One region of the Solibacillus sp. FSL H8-0523 genome, then DNA from elsewhere that is predicted to be linked to it. Evidence: riboswitches for the same ligand, from Rfam matches in the RefSeq annotation. Region 1 holds a riboswitch; each other region holds the start of a gene.

The links. A riboswitch is a leader RNA that binds a small molecule or an ion and turns the genes downstream of it on or off. The one in region 1 is predicted to bind cobalamin.
Region 2: another riboswitch for cobalamin. It lies ahead of pyc (pyruvate carboxylase); the one in region 1 lies ahead of NSQ62_RS07010 (DUF4430 domain-containing protein).
Region 3: another riboswitch for cobalamin. It lies ahead of NSQ62_RS02240 (ABC transporter substrate-binding protein); the one in region 1 lies ahead of NSQ62_RS07010 (DUF4430 domain-containing protein).
Region 4: another riboswitch for cobalamin. It lies ahead of NSQ62_RS05320 (hypothetical protein); the one in region 1 lies ahead of NSQ62_RS07010 (DUF4430 domain-containing protein).

Annotation. Positions count from the first base shown of each region.
Region 1 is NZ_CP150291.1:1,467,258-1,471,887, forward strand. Features, by position in the region: gene NSQ62_RS07000 (M15 family metallopeptidase) at 1-160, opposite strand, end outside; gene NSQ62_RS07005 (UvrD-helicase domain-containing protein) at 330-1,130, shown strand; cobalamin riboswitch at 1,295-1,493, shown strand; gene NSQ62_RS07010 (DUF4430 domain-containing protein) at 1,652-4,630, shown strand, end outside.
Region 2 is NZ_CP150291.1:2,529,256-2,533,885, reverse strand. Features, by position in the region: gene pyc (pyruvate carboxylase) at 1-2,822, opposite strand, end outside; cobalamin riboswitch at 3,002-3,182, opposite strand; gene NSQ62_RS12605 (carbon starvation protein A) at 3,513-4,630, shown strand, end outside.
Region 3 is NZ_CP150291.1:452,350-456,979, forward strand. Features, by position in the region: gene NSQ62_RS02225 (amino acid ABC transporter permease) at 1-627, shown strand, start outside; gene NSQ62_RS02230 (amino acid ABC transporter permease) at 640-1,350, shown strand; gene NSQ62_RS02235 (amino acid ABC transporter ATP-binding protein) at 1,363-2,118, shown strand; cobalamin riboswitch at 2,199-2,382, shown strand; gene NSQ62_RS02240 (ABC transporter substrate-binding protein) at 2,560-3,510, shown strand; gene NSQ62_RS02245 (iron ABC transporter permease) at 3,503-4,501, shown strand; gene NSQ62_RS02250 (adenosylcobinamide amidohydrolase) at 4,501-4,630, shown strand, end outside.
Region 4 is NZ_CP150291.1:1,137,084-1,141,713, forward strand. Features, by position in the region: gene NSQ62_RS05305 (metal ABC transporter ATP-binding protein) at 1-23, shown strand, start outside; gene NSQ62_RS05310 (metal ABC transporter permease) at 39-902, shown strand; gene NSQ62_RS05315 (Fur family transcriptional regulator) at 902-1,312, shown strand; cobalamin riboswitch at 1,410-1,591, shown strand; gene NSQ62_RS05320 (hypothetical protein) at 1,739-2,293, shown strand; gene NSQ62_RS05325 (ABC transporter substrate-binding protein) at 2,283-3,239, shown strand; gene NSQ62_RS05330 (bifunctional adenosylcobinamide kinase/adenosylcobinamide-phosphate guanylyltransferase) at 3,308-3,850, shown strand; gene cobS (adenosylcobinamide-GDP ribazoletransferase) at 3,854-4,630, shown strand, end outside; gene NSQ62_RS05340 (histidine phosphatase family protein) at 4,609-4,630, shown strand, end outside.

The DNA of each region.
Region 1 (4,630 bases):
GTAGCTTAATATCGCGGTTAACTAAGATTAAGTCCCCGTTTGAAATCGTATGCTGCTCGAGCGAAATTTGCTGTGGTAAGTCAGGTGCTGCAGTTTCCTTATTGAATAAAAATTGATAGCCAATGATGGCTAGAATGATTGCTAGGATAAGTTTTTTCATATGTATGCTCCTTTGATTTAAGTTTAATAGGTAAACCTTAAGTTTCACTGAGTATAAATCTTAAGAATTTCTGAAGATGAAATGAGACGTACGTGCAAAATCACTAACCCTCCACTTATACACCAGCCAGATTTCATTTGTTACACTACTATTTTTAGGAGGTAACGACATGAACGAACAAAGCTATTTAACCCATACAATTACCAGTTTACGCGCGGTATATGAGCGTTTAACCGCTAATATTACCGAAAAAGACGCAAACTATAAGGATTTACAAGAATATATGATCGATTACAAGGCCGAGCTCGATAAATTTGAAGTTTACGATTACCAGCAAACGCTTAGCATGATTGATAAACAGGGCTTTCGTCAAGTGATGGAGCGCGAACAGGTGAAAAAGTTAATCGATTCACCGTACTTTGGAAATTTTGATTTTCAGTACGTAGGTGATGGCGAAGCAGAGCGCTTTTACGTTGGGCGTTTTGGGTTCCGTGAGCCAGACGGGACGACACTGATCTATGATTGGCGCGCACCGGTTTGTAATATGTATTACGAATTTGAGTTGGGCGAGGCTTATTATGAGGCGATGGACAAGCGTTTTGACGGAGAAATAACGGGCAAGCGCCAGATTAAAATTGAAAGCGGACAATTGCAGTACGCACTGGAAAGCTCACTGACGATTCAAGATGAAGTATTGCAGCAAACCTTAAACAAGCAGTCCACGGAAAAAATGAAAACCATTGTTACATCGATTCAGCGCGAGCAAAACCAAATTGTGCGTCATGAAGCAGCGCATACATTGGTTATTCAAGGGGTTGCTGGATCTGGTAAAACCGCGGTGGCGCTGCACAGAATCGCTTACTTTTTATACAAATTCCGCGATACGTTGCGTCCTGAACGTATTTTTATTTTGTCTCCGAATAAGGTGTTTGGTGACTATATTTCAAGACAAGATAAAAAGAGCCCATAACGACCTCGTGTAATGTTAGTTAACTACACCAAGTATCAGAGAAAAAAACAGCGGTAATATTAATTGAAAATACAAATAAATGCTAGTAAAACAATAATTCGTCTAGAATTTTAATATTTTCCTAGTACAGAAATATTTTTATGTTACACTGTTACGTAAATGAATATGAATTGCAGGATTAAGGTGCTCGAAATTGAGCTTAATAGGGAATTCGGTGCAATACCGAAGCTGTTTCCGCAACTGTAAGTGTGAAAGAATGTGCAAATGATGCCACTGTCGAACGAGGAAAAATGCCTCAATTAGATGGGAAGGCTTGCACAGGATACACGAGCCAGGAGACCTACCTTTGTCTGATCGTATTAACTCTCTTCGGAATAAGGAGAATGTACGGCAAATAGATGAACAGGTATGTGTATATCTTTTTTTCTGTTTTCCGCCATTTCTCAACTTCGAGAAATGGTTTTTTTGTTGTATGGGTTAATCGCAACTTATTCATAAAAATTTTTTAGGGGGATTTTCAAGTGGGATTTTGGAAAAAGTGGTTGAATATCGCTTTAACCGCAGTGCTAATGCTGACGTTGCTAACACCAGCAACAGCGACGATAGCAAATGCAGAAGAACTCAATACAACTGCTGAGCAAACAGAGAATTTACTGGCAGTACAAGTTGAAATTGACGGACTTGATAAAAAAATAGTCGAATCAACAACAACGAACATAGCAGAGGGTACTAAGGCAATCGATGCAGTGAAGCAAGTACTAGACAACGCTAAAATTGCTTATGAAGTACTTGATGGCGACTATGGTCCATACATTAAATCCATTGAGGGCTTAGCTGCAGGTAAGTTTAATGGCTGGGATGGCTGGATGTATACGGTGAATGGACAAGCACCATCTGTAGGCTTAGGCGCTTATCCATTAGCAGCAAATGATGTGCTAAAGGTGTATTACAGCAAATATCCTGTATTATCGGCTGTAACAACTGAGAGCAACGGACAGCAAGCAGTAACACTAAATTTAGTTGGTGATCATTTTTCAGCTAGAGAGCTGGTTACCGCTTTAGAAAACTGGGAAGTACCAGCAGAAGTAACCTTACAAAGTGTTATCAGATACAGCAATGAAAAAGTGACACTTAAAATTCAAGCAAACCCAGGTACGTACACAATTAAAGCGCTAGCGCCTACATTAACAAGTGCGCAACAAGCAGAAGTAACAATTGAAGTGAAAGATGCCGTAGCAGAAACTGTTCGATTAATCGAGGCATTACCTACAATTGAAGAACTGAGTGAAACAAACAAGCTGGCTTTAAAAGCAGCACGTGCAGCATTTGATGCACTAACAGCAGAGCAACAAGCACTTGTTACAAATAGTAATGAGCTAATTGAAAAAGAAAATACTTTTAAAACACTGAATGCTGTAACGGTAACAGTAAATGTTCGTGTTGAGGGTATTAAAGATACAACATTAAACGTAAAAAACTTTGTGGCTCATGGTGACGGAGAAGTTACGGCAGCAGGTGCGACCTTACAAGTATTAGAAGCAAATAAGATTCCAACAGATTACAGCACTTCTACAGGCTATTTCAAATCGATTAACAATGATGGCGAACGAGCGCTTGGTGATGGTAGTGGCTGGATGTACAAAGTAAATGGCGTCTATCCGGATGTCTATGGAAATGGTTATGTATTAAAAGACGGTGATGAAATTGTTTGGGAATTCATCAACTCATTTTCTGTAAGAGAAAATTATGATTATAATGGCGTCACATATATGTATTCTGGTGCAGACACAGTGGACGTCATTACGTTTAATCCGATTATCGAAATGTCACAAACGGTACAAGCTGGGCAAGATGTGACGATTAAAGTGACAGGTAACTATAATACAATCGATTACATGTTCGAAAAAAAATCGGGTCCTCATGCAGTTGCCTTAGAGGATGTATCGATTGAGTACAACGGCAAAGTGTACAAAACGGTCAAGCATGAAGAGACGATTGATGATGAAACAGTCGTTTACGGAAAAGCAGTTATTCCAGCTGAAGACGTCGTTCCAGGTACATTTGAACTTCGCTTTACAAAAGATTTACCAGGTACGATTAAAGATGCAAGTGGAAAAGACAAAGTATTAGAATCCTTCCCACGTATCTTACGCACATACAAAACTTTAGAGGTTTTAGAAGTAAGTCAGGACAATCGTAAATTAGCACAAGATGCATTAGCATTAGGAAATCAATATTTAACAACAAACAACGAATTAGTATCAAAACGTGTGAACGAATCAAGTAGCGGCTTTTGGATGTTAGCAGCATTAAAAGCAGCAGGTGTGAATGTAACGAATTATCCATGGACAACGGCACCAACAGCTGAAGGAACGTTTTGGAAAACGAATTTAGAAGAGCCATTAAAAACAGCTGACCAAAAATTAGGCTCTATTATTGCAGCAACTGCATTAGGTTTAGACCCAACTAACTTAAAGGGCCGTAACCAAGTTGCCGATTTACTAGCAGGTCAAAACGAAGCAACGCATTTAATGGCAACAATTTATAGTGAACCATTAGCATTGATTGCACTTGATTTAGTAAAAGCGGACTATGATCGCCAACAGCATATAAAAGCGATTTTAAATTTACAAAATAGCACGACAGGCTTTTGGTCTGGTGGTATTGACATCACAGGCTGGGCACTATTCGCCTTAGCACCATATAAAGACCAGCCTGAAGTAAAAGCAGCTATCGACAAAGCAGTTGCCGCTTTACACAAAAACTATCAAGAAAAAGGCTTTACGAATAATGCCAACACAATGGCCGCAATGATTTCAGGACTTGCATCAGCTGGCGAAGATGTATTTTCTGAAAAATGGACTTATGTAAAAGATGGGAAACACATTAATATCGTCGGACATTTAGTAGAAAATTATATTTTTGAAGATGGTGGCGTACGATTCTTATCTAGCCAAAATAAATCTAGCTTAATGGCAGTTGAACAAGTGTATGTTGCTTTATTCGATGCATTGAACAATAAATCAACATTCTCAACATTAAATGAAGGTACACAAGCACCAACGCCAACAGAGCCAGGAGAAAATACAGGCGGGGGCACAACTTCACCTGAGCAGCCAGCACCAACACCGACTACAGATAAAGTAACGATGTCAATTGCTATTTCATCATCAGAAGTAGTACTGCCAAGTGAACAATTTGACATCAATGCCGATGAAACCGCGTTTGATTTATTAAAACGTGTGACACAAGCAAAAAACATTGCACTAAATGCCCGAGAAACATCGATGGGTATGTATGTAGTGGGCATTGCAGGTATCAATGAATTTGACCGCGGTAAATTAAGTGGTTGGATGTATAGTGTAAACGGCGCGTATCCTTCTGTTTCAGCTAATCAATATGTGTTGGAAAAGGATGATGTCGTAAATTGGGTTTACACAACGGATTTAGGGGAAGACGTTGGTTCACCATCAGTTGGTGGTGGTGTAGCAACAGAAACG
Region 2 (4,630 bases), 1.1 Mb from region 1:
ACGGTTATTGGCGCACGATTTTTTAAGATGACGCGTTGTAGTTCCTTCGGGAATCCACCATGTGGCTGACCTAAATAGCCTTGGAATAATTCAATTACTGAACTAGGGAAGTCTAGAGTTTGACCGCGTGTTAATATGGTTTCTTCATTTAAATTGTTTTGTACCATAAATAGTGCCATATCCCCAACAACTTTTGAAGAAGGGGTTACTTTCACGATATCGCCAAACAGTAAATTGACGCGACCGTACATCACCTTTACTTCTTCCCAGCGATCGCCAAGGCCAACACTTTTAGCTTGCTGCTGTAGGTTACTATATTGACCGCCTGGCATTTCATGGACATATACCTCTGAATGCGGGCTCACCATACCACTTTCGAATTCACGGTAATATTTGCGTACATCTTCATAGTAATAAGAAAGTTTTTCTAATGCCTCAATATCAGCACGTACTTGTCGTTTTGCACCATCCAATGCATAAACTAATGAGTTAGCAGATGGTTGTGACGTTAAGCCAGACATTGAACCAAGGGCCGTGTCGATAATATCAACACCTGCATCAATGGCACGAGCATAGGTGTAAATACCGTTGCCACTCGTATCGTGTGAGTGCAAATGAATCGGTAGGTCTGTTACTGCTTTTAATTCAGATACTAAACGGTAGGCGGCTTCAGGTTTTAAAAGACCCGCCATATCTTTAATCGCTAAAATATGTGCGCCGGCTTGTTCAAGTTGTTTTGCCATATCCTTATAATATTGAGCAGAATATTTCGCCCGCCCATCATTTAAAATATCGCCCGTATAGCAAATCGCTGCTTCGGCGACTTTGCCCGCTTGACGCACGGCATCAATTGAAATTTCCATCGACTGAATCCAGTTTAATGAATCGAAAATGCGGAATACATCAATACCTGATTCGGCAGACTGTGCGATAAACTCGCGAATGACATTATCCGAATAGTTTTTATAACCAACCGCATTAGCCCCGCGCAGTAGCATTTGGAATAATACATTTGGAATTTCTTTTCGTAGCTGCTCTAAACGTGTCCAAGGATCTTCTTTTAAAAAACGGTAAGCGACGTCAAATGTTGCGCCACCCCACATTTCAAGTGAGAAGTGTGAATGCATACCAGCTGCTGTTTCTTTTGCAACCGCAAGTATATCGGTACTTCGCATACGCGTCGCAAGTAACGACTGATGCGCATCACGCATTGTTGTATCTGTTAACAATACATCGTCTTGTGCTTGAATCCATTTGACTAAACCATCGACACCTTGTGTATCAAGAATTTGCTTCGTACCTTGTAAATCAGTCGGTACGAAAATGTCTGGTATACGAGGCTTCGTTAAAATCGGTTTTGTTTTTGTATCGACACCAGGGAAACCGTTGACTGTAACATTACCAATGTAATCCAGCAGTTTTGATGCACGGTTTTTTGGTAATTTAAAATCAAGTAGTTCAGGTGTTGTATCAATAAAGCTTGTATTAAAATCACCTTTTAAAAAGCTTGGGTGTACCATGACGTTTTCTAAAAATGAAATATTTGTTTTAACTCCGCGAATGCGGAACTCACGTAAGTTACGATCCATTTTTTCAGCGGCTTGCTTAAATGTTGTACCCCAAGTGGAGATTTTCACAAGTAATGAATCATAGTAAGGTGTGACAACAGCACCTTGGAAGCCATTTCCGGCATCTAAACGAACGCCGAAACCACCTGATGAACGGTACACCTGAAGTTTTCCAGTATCCGGCATAAACTGATTTTGTGGATCTTCCGTTGTGACGCGAGATTGAATTGCATAGCCGAAAAGGGGGATATCTTGTTGGCTGGGTACACCAACTTCCGCATCTTTTAGGCTTTTACCAGCGGCGATATGAATTTGTGTTTGCACAATATCAATACCGGTAATCATTTCCGTAATCGTATGCTCCACTTGAATTCGAGGGTTTACTTCAATGAAATAAAATGCATCATCAGCTACTAAAAATTCAACGGTACCTGCGTTTACATAGTTAACGTTTTGCATGAGCTTGACAGCTGCATTACAAATATTGTGACGTAGTTTACTAGAAATGGAAATTGACGGTGCAATTTCAACGACCTTTTGATGGCGACGCTGGATCGAACAATCACGTTCATATAAGTGAACGATATTCCCATGAGTATCCCCAATAATTTGTACTTCAATATGCTTTGGCTTTATGATTGCCTTTTCTACATACACTTCATCAGAGCCAAAAGCTGCTTTTGCTTCTGATTTTGCGCGCGTATAGCCTTCCCCAAGTTGGCTCGCTGTTTCAACTAAACGCATCCCACGACCGCCACCACCAAGTGCCGCTTTAATCATGATTGGGTAACCGTATGTATTGGCAAAATCAATTGCTTCCTCAAGCGAAGCAATCGGTCCATCTGTTCCAGGAATAACAGGAATTCCAGCTAAAACCGCTTGTTCACGAGCTTTTACTTTATCGCCAAACATGTATAAATGATCGGTTGTTGGCCCAATAAAGATAATACCTTCTTCTTCACAGCGTTGTGCGAAATGAAGATTTTCAGATAAAAATCCGTATCCTGGATGAATCGCATCCGCTCCGCATTTTTTTGCAATATCGATAATGCCCTCAATATCTAAGTATGCATCTATTGGTTTTTTTCCTTCACCAACTAAATATGCTTCATCTGCTTTATAGCGGTGGTAGGATCCATTGTCTTCATTGGAATAAATCGCTACGGTTTTGATTTTCATTTCTGTTAGTGCTCGAAATACTCGAATTGCAATTTCGCCACGGTTGGCAACTAAAACTTTTTGAATGCTTAACATGAAGTAATTCACCTTTTCTTAATTAGAGTGCTACGGGTGTAAGCGTTATCATTCTGTGCGAACAAAAAAGCAACTTACTTAAGAGTAAGCTGCTAATATTAGTTGCTAAATAAACACATTCATAATGAAGTGTGATCTGTGCGACAAATATTAACATCTTCCCTAGATCCACGTAGGTTGATCGATGCAATGAACTTGGCAGGTCTCCTGACTTATGATCAACATTTATTCGCGCCTTCCCATGACAGTGGCTTGTGCGAATAAACTCCCAATTACAGTTGCGGGACAGTGTCTGACTTTCACAGACTTCCCTTTTAAATAACTAAGTGCGTTAGTTATACCAATTCAATGATTGATTTGTGCCTCCTACGCTAACAGAGATGAAATTAGATTGCAATAATAAAAATTGGTTAATCCAAAGTGAAATGGACGAAATTTTGAGTTTTTCTAGAATATTAAGAACAATTAAAGCGCTATAATTGTATAAAATTAATTTGGAATATTCTTTTAAAAATAGCGTTTATTCTATATAAATGCATCTGTTTGTATAACAGATTACTATTCTAAAAACATTTGTTATAGAACAAAAAAGATGCTAGGATGAGAAAAACTAATTGATGCATAAAAATTTAGAATTATCTTATTTTTCAAAATGGTCATTTAGTAAATACATATATTGGGGGAAGCATTATGAACGCCATAACTTTAGTGATTGCAGCAATCTGTATTTTAGTGATTGCCTATCGTTTTTATGGAATTTTCTTTACAAAAAAGGTATTAAAAATTAATGAAGACATGCCAACACCAGCGCATGAAAATGAAGATGGTAAGGATTTCGTGCCAACGAATAGATGGATAGCGTTTGGTCATCACTTCGCGGCGATTGCAGCGGCTGGTCCACTTGTTGGTCCAATCTTAGCAGCACAATTTGGTTACTTACCAGGTTATATTTGGTTACTAGTTGGTGCAGTAATCGGGGGAGCAGTACACGATGCGGTTGTATTATTTGCTTCGATGACAAAGGGAGGTAAATCACTTTCTGAAGTAATGCGTGAAGAATTAGGACCGGTGGCAGGTTTTTGTACAGGGTTAGCGATGCTATTCATCATTACCATTACAATGGCCGGTTTATCCATGGTTATTTTAGGTGCATTAGCAGATAATCCGTGGGGTACATTTGCCGTAGCAGCAACGATTCCAATTGCGATGCTTATGGGCTTAATTAACAAATTTACGGGGAATTTAAAGTTTTCTACGATATTAGGAATCGCGCTCCTTGTTGCGGCTGTATTTTACGGACCAGCTATTCAAGGAACGTGGCTTGGAGATTTACTTACATTAGATAAAGAAACATTATCTATTATTTTACCAATTTATGCATTCTTTGCGGCTGCTTTACCAGTGTGGTTCTTACTTGCGCCGCGTGATTATTTATCAAGCTTTATGAAAATCGGTGTGTTCATTGCGTTAATTATCGGGGTGTTCCTAATTAATCCGGTTATTCAATTCCCAGCTATTATTCCTGACTTTTTAGGTGGTGGAGGTCCAATCGTTGCAGGTCCCGTGTGGCCGTTCGTATCGATCACCATTGCATGTGGTGCGATATCTGGGTTCCATGCGTTTGTAGGTTCAGGGACAACACCGAAAATGTTAGATCGTTGGGAAGATATTCGCGTCGTTGGTTTTGGCGCGATGTTAGTTGAGTGTGTCGTAGCTATTATGGCATTAATCGCAGCGACAGTTTTACATCCGGGAGACTATTTTGCTATTAACTCAACACCTGAGAAATTTGCAACGCTTGGTATGTC
Region 3 (4,630 bases), 1.0 Mb from region 1:
GCTTTTTCGGTCATAGGTGGCTCGTTATTAGGTTTCGTACTCGCAGCAGCAAAGTTAAGCAATAATCAATTGTTACGTGCTTTAGCAAATGGCTATACGACGATTATCCGTTGTACGCCATCGATTGTCTTACTGTTTTTAGTGTATTACGGAATTCCAGCCTTTTCAGAAGGACTATTCGGCATTTACCTACAAAACGTTTCAACGGGTGTATTCGTTGTTGTTACCTTCAGCTTACAATTTGCTGCGATGATGTCAGAAGTGATTCGTTCCTCGTATTTAGCAATCGATCGTGGACAATTTGAAGCGGCGGTAAGTGTTGGGTTGACCCCGTTTCAAGCGTATCGCCGTATTATTTTCCCGCAGGCACTTGTGGTAGCACTGCCGAACTTTGGCAATGGCTTAATTTCGGTGCTTCAAGAAGGGGCACTTGCATACACAATTGGCTTTATTGATGTGGTTGGTAAGGCGAATTTAATCATTGCGAACAATTACGGCACACATACACTCGAAATTTATCTCGCATTAGCCGTGATTTATTGGGTCATCTCGATTTCAATTGAAAAGAGTTTTAGTCTACTAGAAAAAGCATTTACTAAAGGAAAGCAACCAATTAAAACGACGTAGGAGGTGCGCACGATGGACATGATTAACTGGCAGTTTTTATTTAATACATTTTTTGTGGCATTAAGTGGCGTGCCGATTGCGTTGCTCGTAACGGTTGTTTCACTTTTCATTGCGGTTCCACTAGGCTTTTTATTAGCACTGGCACGTGTCTATGAGATACCAGTCATTAATTTCTTTGCCAAAATTTACATTTCATTTGTCCGCGGCACACCAGTGATTATTCAAATTTTTATTTTATATGCAACGATTCCATTACTATTAAATGGCCTGTTTGAAAAATATAACATCGATTATCCGATCTATGATGTGAATCCGCTCTGGTATGCGTTTATTATTTTCTCATTTAACACAGCGGCAGTTTTAATCGAAGTATTTCGTTCGGCACTGCAAACAGTTCCAAAAGGGCAAATTGAAGCAGCACAATCGGTTGGTTTAACGACAGCGCAAGCGTATCGCCGCATCATTATTCCGCAAGCCCTTGTATCAGCCATGCCAAATCTTTGTACCGCGACCATTAATTTAATCAAAGCAACGTCACTTGGGTATGCGATTTCGTTACAGGAAATCACGTTAAAAGCAAAGGTAGAAGCAAACTTCGGTTATAACTATTTAGAGGCGTATATTGATATTTTTCTTGTCTATTTAATTGTATGTATGACCGTAGAGTATTTATTTAAATGGTCTGAAAAACGCTTAAGTCGTTACAAATTGGCTACGGTATAAGGAGGATAAACCATGTTAGATATTCAAAATGTGCATAAAACATTTGGTAAAAACGAAATATTAAAGGGCGTTAATTTAACGATTGCAAAAGGCGATGTTGTGGTAGTCCTGGGTCCAAGTGGGTCAGGGAAAACGACGCTTCTACGCTGCATTAACTTTTTAGAGCGCGCGGATGAAGGAACGGCGAATTTTGACGACATTGAAGTCGATTTACACAAGGCGTCGAAAAAGGACATTTTAGCAATCCGCAAAAAAACAGCATTCGTTTTTCAAAATTACAACTTATTTAATAATAAAACCGCACTTGAAAATGTCGCGGAAGGACTCATCATTGGGCGTGGTATGAAAAAAGAAGCAGCCTATACCATTTCTAAACAAGCGCTGGATAAAGTAGGCCTAACGGAAAAATATGATTCGTACCCAAGTCAATTATCGGGTGGCCAGCAACAGCGAGTAGGCATTGCGCGCGCAGTCGCATTAAATCCAGACATCATCTTATTTGATGAACCGACATCCGCGCTAGATCCAGAGCTCGTTGGAGAAGTGCTTGGAGTGATGAAGGATATTGCGAAGGAAGGCACGACAATGCTCGTTGTCACACATGAAATGTCCTTTGCAAAAGACGTAGCAAATCGCGTCATCTTCATGGATGGTGGAAATGTCATCGAAGAAGGTTCGCCACATGAAATTTTTGTACAGCCAAAAGAAGAACGCACGAAGCAGTTTTTACGCCGCGTAATACCAGACGATTATACGTACCATATTTGATCGATTTGGTAGAATTATCTGAAAATTTAATCGTACCTGCATACAAAAATGCTTTTTTCCGCTATAATAAAAGATATCAATTTCATATGGATTGTAAAGGTTCTTATTTCACAAGTAAGAAGTAAAAGGGAAATCGGTTCAAATCCGATGCGGTCCCGCCACTGTAAATGCGAGTTTTTAGCATAAAGCCACTGTTCACACGGGAAGGCGCTACAAAACGTTTCAGCATAAGCCAGGAGACCTGCCTTTATAATGCCCAACGAGTAACCTACGAGGATAGGATGTGGCGGATAAATTCTTTTTACATTGAATGTTATTTGCATGCACAAAGCTTCCTTCTCTCTATGAGTGGGAGGCTTTTTCTTTTGTGAAATAATAACTAAAAAGAGCCTATGAAACAAGAAGCATCAGGTTTTTATAATCTAAGGAGGCAATTTCAACATGAAAAAATGGCAGGTACTTTCTTCAGCAGCATTATTAACGTTAACATTAGCAGCATGCGGTGCGGAGGAAGAAGCAGCAGACAAATCGACAGCAACAAATAGCGCAGAAACGACAGAAACAGCGCAATTTCCACTTACACAAACAGACGCACTAGGCAAAGAGATTACAATCGAAAAAGCACCAGAGCGTATTATTTCACTCATTCCATCAAATACAGAAATTTTATTTGGCTTAGGCATAGATGAGCAAATTATTGCGGTAAATGATAACGACAATTATCCAGAAGCAGCACTTGCGAAAGAAAAAGTCGGTGGCATGGAGTTTAACCTAGAGCAAATCATCGCCCTACAGCCAGACTTAGTATTAGCGCATGAATCTAACTTATATAGTTTTAACGAAGAAGCGATTGCTCAGCTTGAAGCGATTGGTATTACGGTATTTGTCGTAAAAGATGCCAAAACATTTGAAGAAACGTATACAACGATTGAAAAAATTGGCCAGATGACAAATAAAGTACAACAAGCAGCCGATATGATCACTTCGATTAAAACGGGCATCGATGAAATTGAGGTCAAAGTGGCGGACCTGGAAGAAAAATCAGTATTTATTGTCGTGGGGACAGCACCAGATCTTTATGCAGCAGGTCAGGAAACATTTATTAATGAAATGCTTGAAGTGTTAGACGTAGAAAATGCGGTACCAGAACTAGGATGGCCAATGTACAGCACAGAGCAATTCGTAGCAAGTAACCCGGATGCAATTTTAGTGACCTATGAAAGCGACATCGAAGCGATTCAAACAAATGACGCGTATTCCGAAATGGATGCGGTGAAAAATGACCAAGTGAAGCTAGTTGACGGAGATACGACAAGTCGTCAAGGCCCACGTATTGTGGAAGGTATTGAATCATTAGCGGAAGCCATTTATCCAGAGGCATTTAATGAGTAAAAAATATTCAATCGCGTATATAGCGTCGATTGGATTGCTTTTAAGTAGCATATGGATTGGCATTTCGTTTGGCTCGGTTCATATTCCACTGTCTACATTATGGGATCAAACAACAGACCCCGTCGCCTATAGTATTTTATGGAAAATTCGGATGCCGCGCGTCGTTCTCGCAGCACTGATTGGCGCATCTCTCGCCATTGCGGGGGCTGCGTTCCAAGGGCTACTGAAAAACCCATTAGCCGACCCGTATACACTCGGCGTCTCTTCAGGAGCTTCGGTAGGGGCGGTCATGACGATCTTTTTAGGTATTTCCTTACCAGTACTCGGTGCTTTTACGTTACCCGTTTTTAGTATGCTCGGTGCAGCAATTACAATGGTTGTTGTATTAGCATTTGCAAGACTCGTCGACCGTACAATGAAAATGGAAACACTTATTTTAACGGGGATTATTTTCAGCTCGTTTTTAGGTGCGTGTATTTCATTAATGGTCGCATTAACGGGCGAGCAGCTACGCGAAATTATCGGCTGGCTGCTTGGCAGTGTATCAATGCGCGGATGGCCATATGTGCGCATGGTGTTACCGTTTATGATCATCGGTGCTGTGATTATTTGGTTAAATCGCCGTGAGTTAAACGCCATGATTTACGGGGAAGAACGTGCACAGTATTTAGGGGTAAACGTGAAGCGCAGTAAATATATGATTTTAGCAGGTGGCTCCATTTTAACCGGCGCTGCAGTGGCGGCATCCGGAACAATTGGCTTTGTCGGCTTAGTCATTCCACATATGATTCGCATTTTAATCGGTGCTGATCATCGTCATTTACTGAGTTTGTCGTTTTTAAATGGCGCGAGCTTACTCGTTATTTGTGATTTAGTGTCGCGTACGATTATTGCACCTATCGAATTGCCGATTGGTGTCATCACGTCCTTTATTGGCGCACCAGTATTTGCGTATATTTTCTTTAAGCAACGTAGAAAGGGTGTCGCATAATGTTACAAGTAAACGGCTTAAGTGGTGGCTATAACGGCAAAAGCATTGTGAAAAACGTGACGTTCCACGTGAAAAAAGGTCGAATTTTGGGAATACTAGGTCCAAACGGTAGCGGTAAATCGACATTAT
Region 4 (4,630 bases), 330 kb from region 1:
ACTCTGTTCGAAAGATTCATTAAGAGGAGCAGGCCACTATGATTGAAGCAATATTAAACTATGAATTTTTACAAAATGCCTTTTTCTCAGGGTTAATTATTGGTGTAATTGCACCACTTTTAGGCGTATTTATTGTTGTACGTCGTTTATCACTGATTGCAGATGCGCTGTCACACGTAACACTTGCCGGGATTGCCGGAAGTCTTTATTTAAGTCAGTCCTTTGCAGCACTCGCACTACTAAATCCGATCTATTTAGGGATTGTGGCATCTGTTAGTGGCTCGATTTTAATTGAGCGTTTACGTCGTCTGTATAAGCACTATGAAGAACTTGCGATTCCAATTATTATGTCGGGTGGTATCGGGATTAGTGCAATTTTAATTTCGTTAGCAAGTGGCTTTAATACGGATTTAATGAGCTATTTATTTGGCTCGGTTTCCGCGGTTTCTAGACAAGATTTACTTGTTGTGATCGCGATTGCGGTAGTCGTTATTATTTTCTTAGTATTATTTTTCAAAGAGTTATTCGTGTTGTCATTTGATGAAGAGTATGCGAAAGCAAGTGGCTTACCGGCTAAATGGATTCATTTATTATTCATGGTCGTTGTGGCACTCGTAATCGCGGCAAGCATGCGCATTGTCGGAATTTTATTAGTATCGAGCTTAATGACGTTACCGGTAGCAGCTGCCATGCGTTTAGCGCGCGGCTTTAAACAAGCGATTATTTTAGCGATTGTATTCGGAGAACTTGCTGTGTTAATTGGTTTAGTGAGTGCATTTTACTTAAACTTAGCACCAGGTGGAACAATTGTTGTGACATCGATTGTTATTTTATTAGTCGTCATTCTTATTAAAAAAATGATTTTAAAATTTTCAACTAGAACGGAAGGGGAAGAAGCATAGTGAATACAACACGCGCGTGGGAAATATTAAAAGACAATGGCTATAAAAAAACAGATAAACGAGAGTTGATTTTAGGGATGTTTGCGGCTACAGAAAAATATTTAACAGCCCGTGATTTATTGCAAGTGCTAAAAAAAGACTTCCCAGGGATGAGCTTCGATACGATTTACCGTAACTTAGCGACATTTGTTGAACTTGATATTTTAGAAGAAACAGAGCTAAACGGAGAACGTAATTTCCGTATGCACTGCGAATCGGATCACCACCACCATCATTTCATTTGTCGTGACTGTGGCAATGTAAAAGAATTATCATTGTGTCCGATGGAAATGCTCGGTGAAAAATTGCCAGGCTATGCCGTTGAAGGACATAAATTTGAAATTTACGGTAAATGCCCGAATTGCTTATAAAGACATATATTTCATGAATTTAAACGAGTAATTTATGCGAATCTAAAAATTATTTGCATAATTTTGCAACTATGATAAAGTTAGTTTTACAAATTGAATAGTTTTGCAGGAAAGAGATGCTTTGTAGCATAAATGGGAATTCGGTGTAAATCCGAAGCTATATCCGTAACTGTAAGCGTAGATGAAAATAAGCAAAATGCCACTGCCAAAAGCGGGAAGGTGCTTGTGAGTAAAGGGAAGCGCGAAGCCAGGAGACCAATCTTTTTCTGATCGTAACACACCTCTTCGGAATTAAAGAGAATGTACGGCAACCAGTTATCAAATGAACTTTTTTTATTTTGATTTTTGAAGCCATCCATTTTCTTGGATGGTTTTTTTGCTGTCCAAGACTCCAAAGAGCAACAAACTTGAAGTGAGGGTTAACACATGAAAAAGGACATTCGTTATTCATGCTATCCATTTATGCGTGAAAAATCGAACTGCGTGGATTATGAAATTCGTACCGATTCCTTAACTACACGCATTGGCGCAGTGATACCAACATTAGTAGACGATGTACACGGGCAACTTGTATTAGAGGACTTACGGGTTATTCAACCGCTTGCCTATCATGCGAACGGCTCTGTACGAGGAAAACTAGCGATTATAGCAGAGGACGTCGCTTGGCTAAGTAAACGCTATGATTTTTATGTAAGTGAAGTAAAAGAGACCATTCAGCAGTTTTTATTACCACAAGGTGTAGAAAGTGCCGCACGCCTTCATATTTGCCGTAGTGAGGCAAAAAAATCGTACCGCGCCTTACATAAAGTGAGTGAAGAAAAAGAAGTTCCTGAAATTTTATTTGATTTTTTAGGCTTACTTGCGAACGTCTTATTTGTCATGGCGGTGTACATGAACAAGCTACACGCTTGTGAAGAACTTGTTTTTATCTCAAAATCCTATCCAATGAAAAAGAAAAAGGAGTCAAACAATGAAAACTAAAATGAAATGGGTTGCCCCAGTTGCTGCGGCACTTTTGCTAGCAGCATGCGGAGCAGACGAAGAAAAAGCATTGAATGACACAGCAAAAGAACAAGAAACGGTAGAACAAGCAAAGGCTGCTGGTCCTTATACAGTAATAGATGATCGCGGTATTGAAGTAACATTCAACGAAGTACCAGAAACAATCATCTCGTTACAGCCAAGTAATACAGAAATTTTATTCGAGCTAGGTGTTGGTGAGCAAATTGTGGGTGCCACAGACTTTGATGTATATCCTGAAGCAGCACAAAAAATCGAACGTGTTTCAACGTCAATGGCCATTAACGCAGAACGCATCCTAGAGTTAAACCCAGATGTGGTGGTTGCGTATACAAGTGGTAATGAAGAGCAAATCACACAGCTAGAGGATGCAGGCTTAAAAGTGTTTGTTATCGCTTCAGCGACATCATTTGATGATGTGTATACAGACATTATTCAGCTTTCTGAAGTGATGGGTGTGGAAGCAAAGGGTGAAGAGATTGTAGCTGGTATTCAAGCACAAATCACAGCGGTACAAGAAAAAACGGATACAGTAGGTACAAAGAAAAAAGTGTATTATGAAGTATCTCCTGCTCCAGATATTTGGACAACAGGTAACAATACATTTCAACAAGAAATTATGAATGCTGCCGGTGTTGAAAATCTTTTTGCTGATCAAGACAGCTGGTTAAGTGTAACAGAAGAAGATGTGATTACCCGTAATCCAGAAGTCATCATTACTCCTGCAACGTATATGGAAAATGCAGTTGATGAAATTTTAGGGCGTGCGGGTTGGGATCAAATTCAAGCGGTTTCTGACAAATCAGTGGTACTCGTAGACGGGGAAGTCATGTCTCGCCCAGGGCCACGTATTGGCGAAGCCGTTGAAATTATGGCCGAAGCGGTCTACCCAAATTTATTTAAATAAGGTTACAATAAAGGAGCATGCCCGAATTTGGGTGTGTTCTTTTATCCATTTAAAAAGGTGGAATTAATTTGATTTTTATTACAGGCGGTGTACGTAGTGGTAAGAGTGCGTTTGCTGAGCAACTGGCAGCAAAAATCGGGGCAGAAAAAAACTGTTATTATGTTGCAACGGGCATGGCATTTGATGAGGAAATGAAAAAACGGATTTTGCGTCATCAGCTAGACAGAAAAGAACAAGAAATGAACTGGACAACGACCGAAATGCAAGTAGAAGTCCCTAAGCAACTGAAGCATTTATCTACAAAGGATGTTGTTCTTTTTGAATGTGTGACAACTTGGCTTTCGAATGTCCTTTATAGGAGTGAAAGGGACAGTGCGCGTAGCGAAACAATCCATAACTGCATTGAATCCTTACAAAAGCAACTACTAGCTTGGCAAGCGCAAGGTGCTACAATTATAGTTGTATCCAATGAAGTACTAGATGAGCTGCCTTCAAACTACGAGGAAGTGAATATGTATCGTAGACTATTAGGTGAGTTGCATCAATGGCTCGTACAGCAGAGCGATGAAGCGTATGAAGTACAGTTTCAACTTGTACAGCGCTGGAAGTAAGGAGTGAGCAAGTTGAAAAATGCAGGAATAGGGTTTTTATTAGCATGGCAGTTTTTTTCATTCGTGCCGATTAAAAAGCAACTAGACATGAACAAAAGCTCAATTACTTGGATGTATGCGAGTTTACCACTAGTTGGTTTAATCATTGGTGCGATTTTAAGTAGCTGTGCGAATTTACTTGTGAGCTATAGTGATCTGTCGTATGTATTAGTAGCCATCTTACTTGTTGTGGGCATGATTGTGTTTACAGGTGGCTTACATGTAGATGGTTTTATTGATCTATGCGATGCTTTTTTCTCGTACGGAGATAAGAAAAAGCGACTGCAAGTATTAGATGACCCGCGTACAGGAGCGTTTGGTGTGCTTGGTGTTGTGGTGCTAATCTTACTAAAGTTTGGTTTTATTTATGAGGCACTAGAGCAAGGACGTTTTGAGATGCTGGTGTTTATTGCCGCAGTTCCGTATGTTGCGCGTGTCGGCATGCTTATGTATTTTGTTTCGATGAATACGTCAAAACAAACCGGATTAGCTGCCTATTTTAAAGGGCAAGTGATGACGAAACAGTTAATTGTAACGAGCGTGGTAATGTTTGCATTATTAAGCGTGGGTGCGGTGTACATAGGGCTTTATAGTTTCTTTATTTTAGTAGCAGTTATGCTTTTCGCTGTCGTACTGTACCGTAACTGGTCATATCGCAATTTTGGAGGGATGAGTGGCGATTTACTTGGGGCTTTGGGTGAAAGTTTGGAGGTTGTGTTATGGCTAGTCGTATTACTGTGC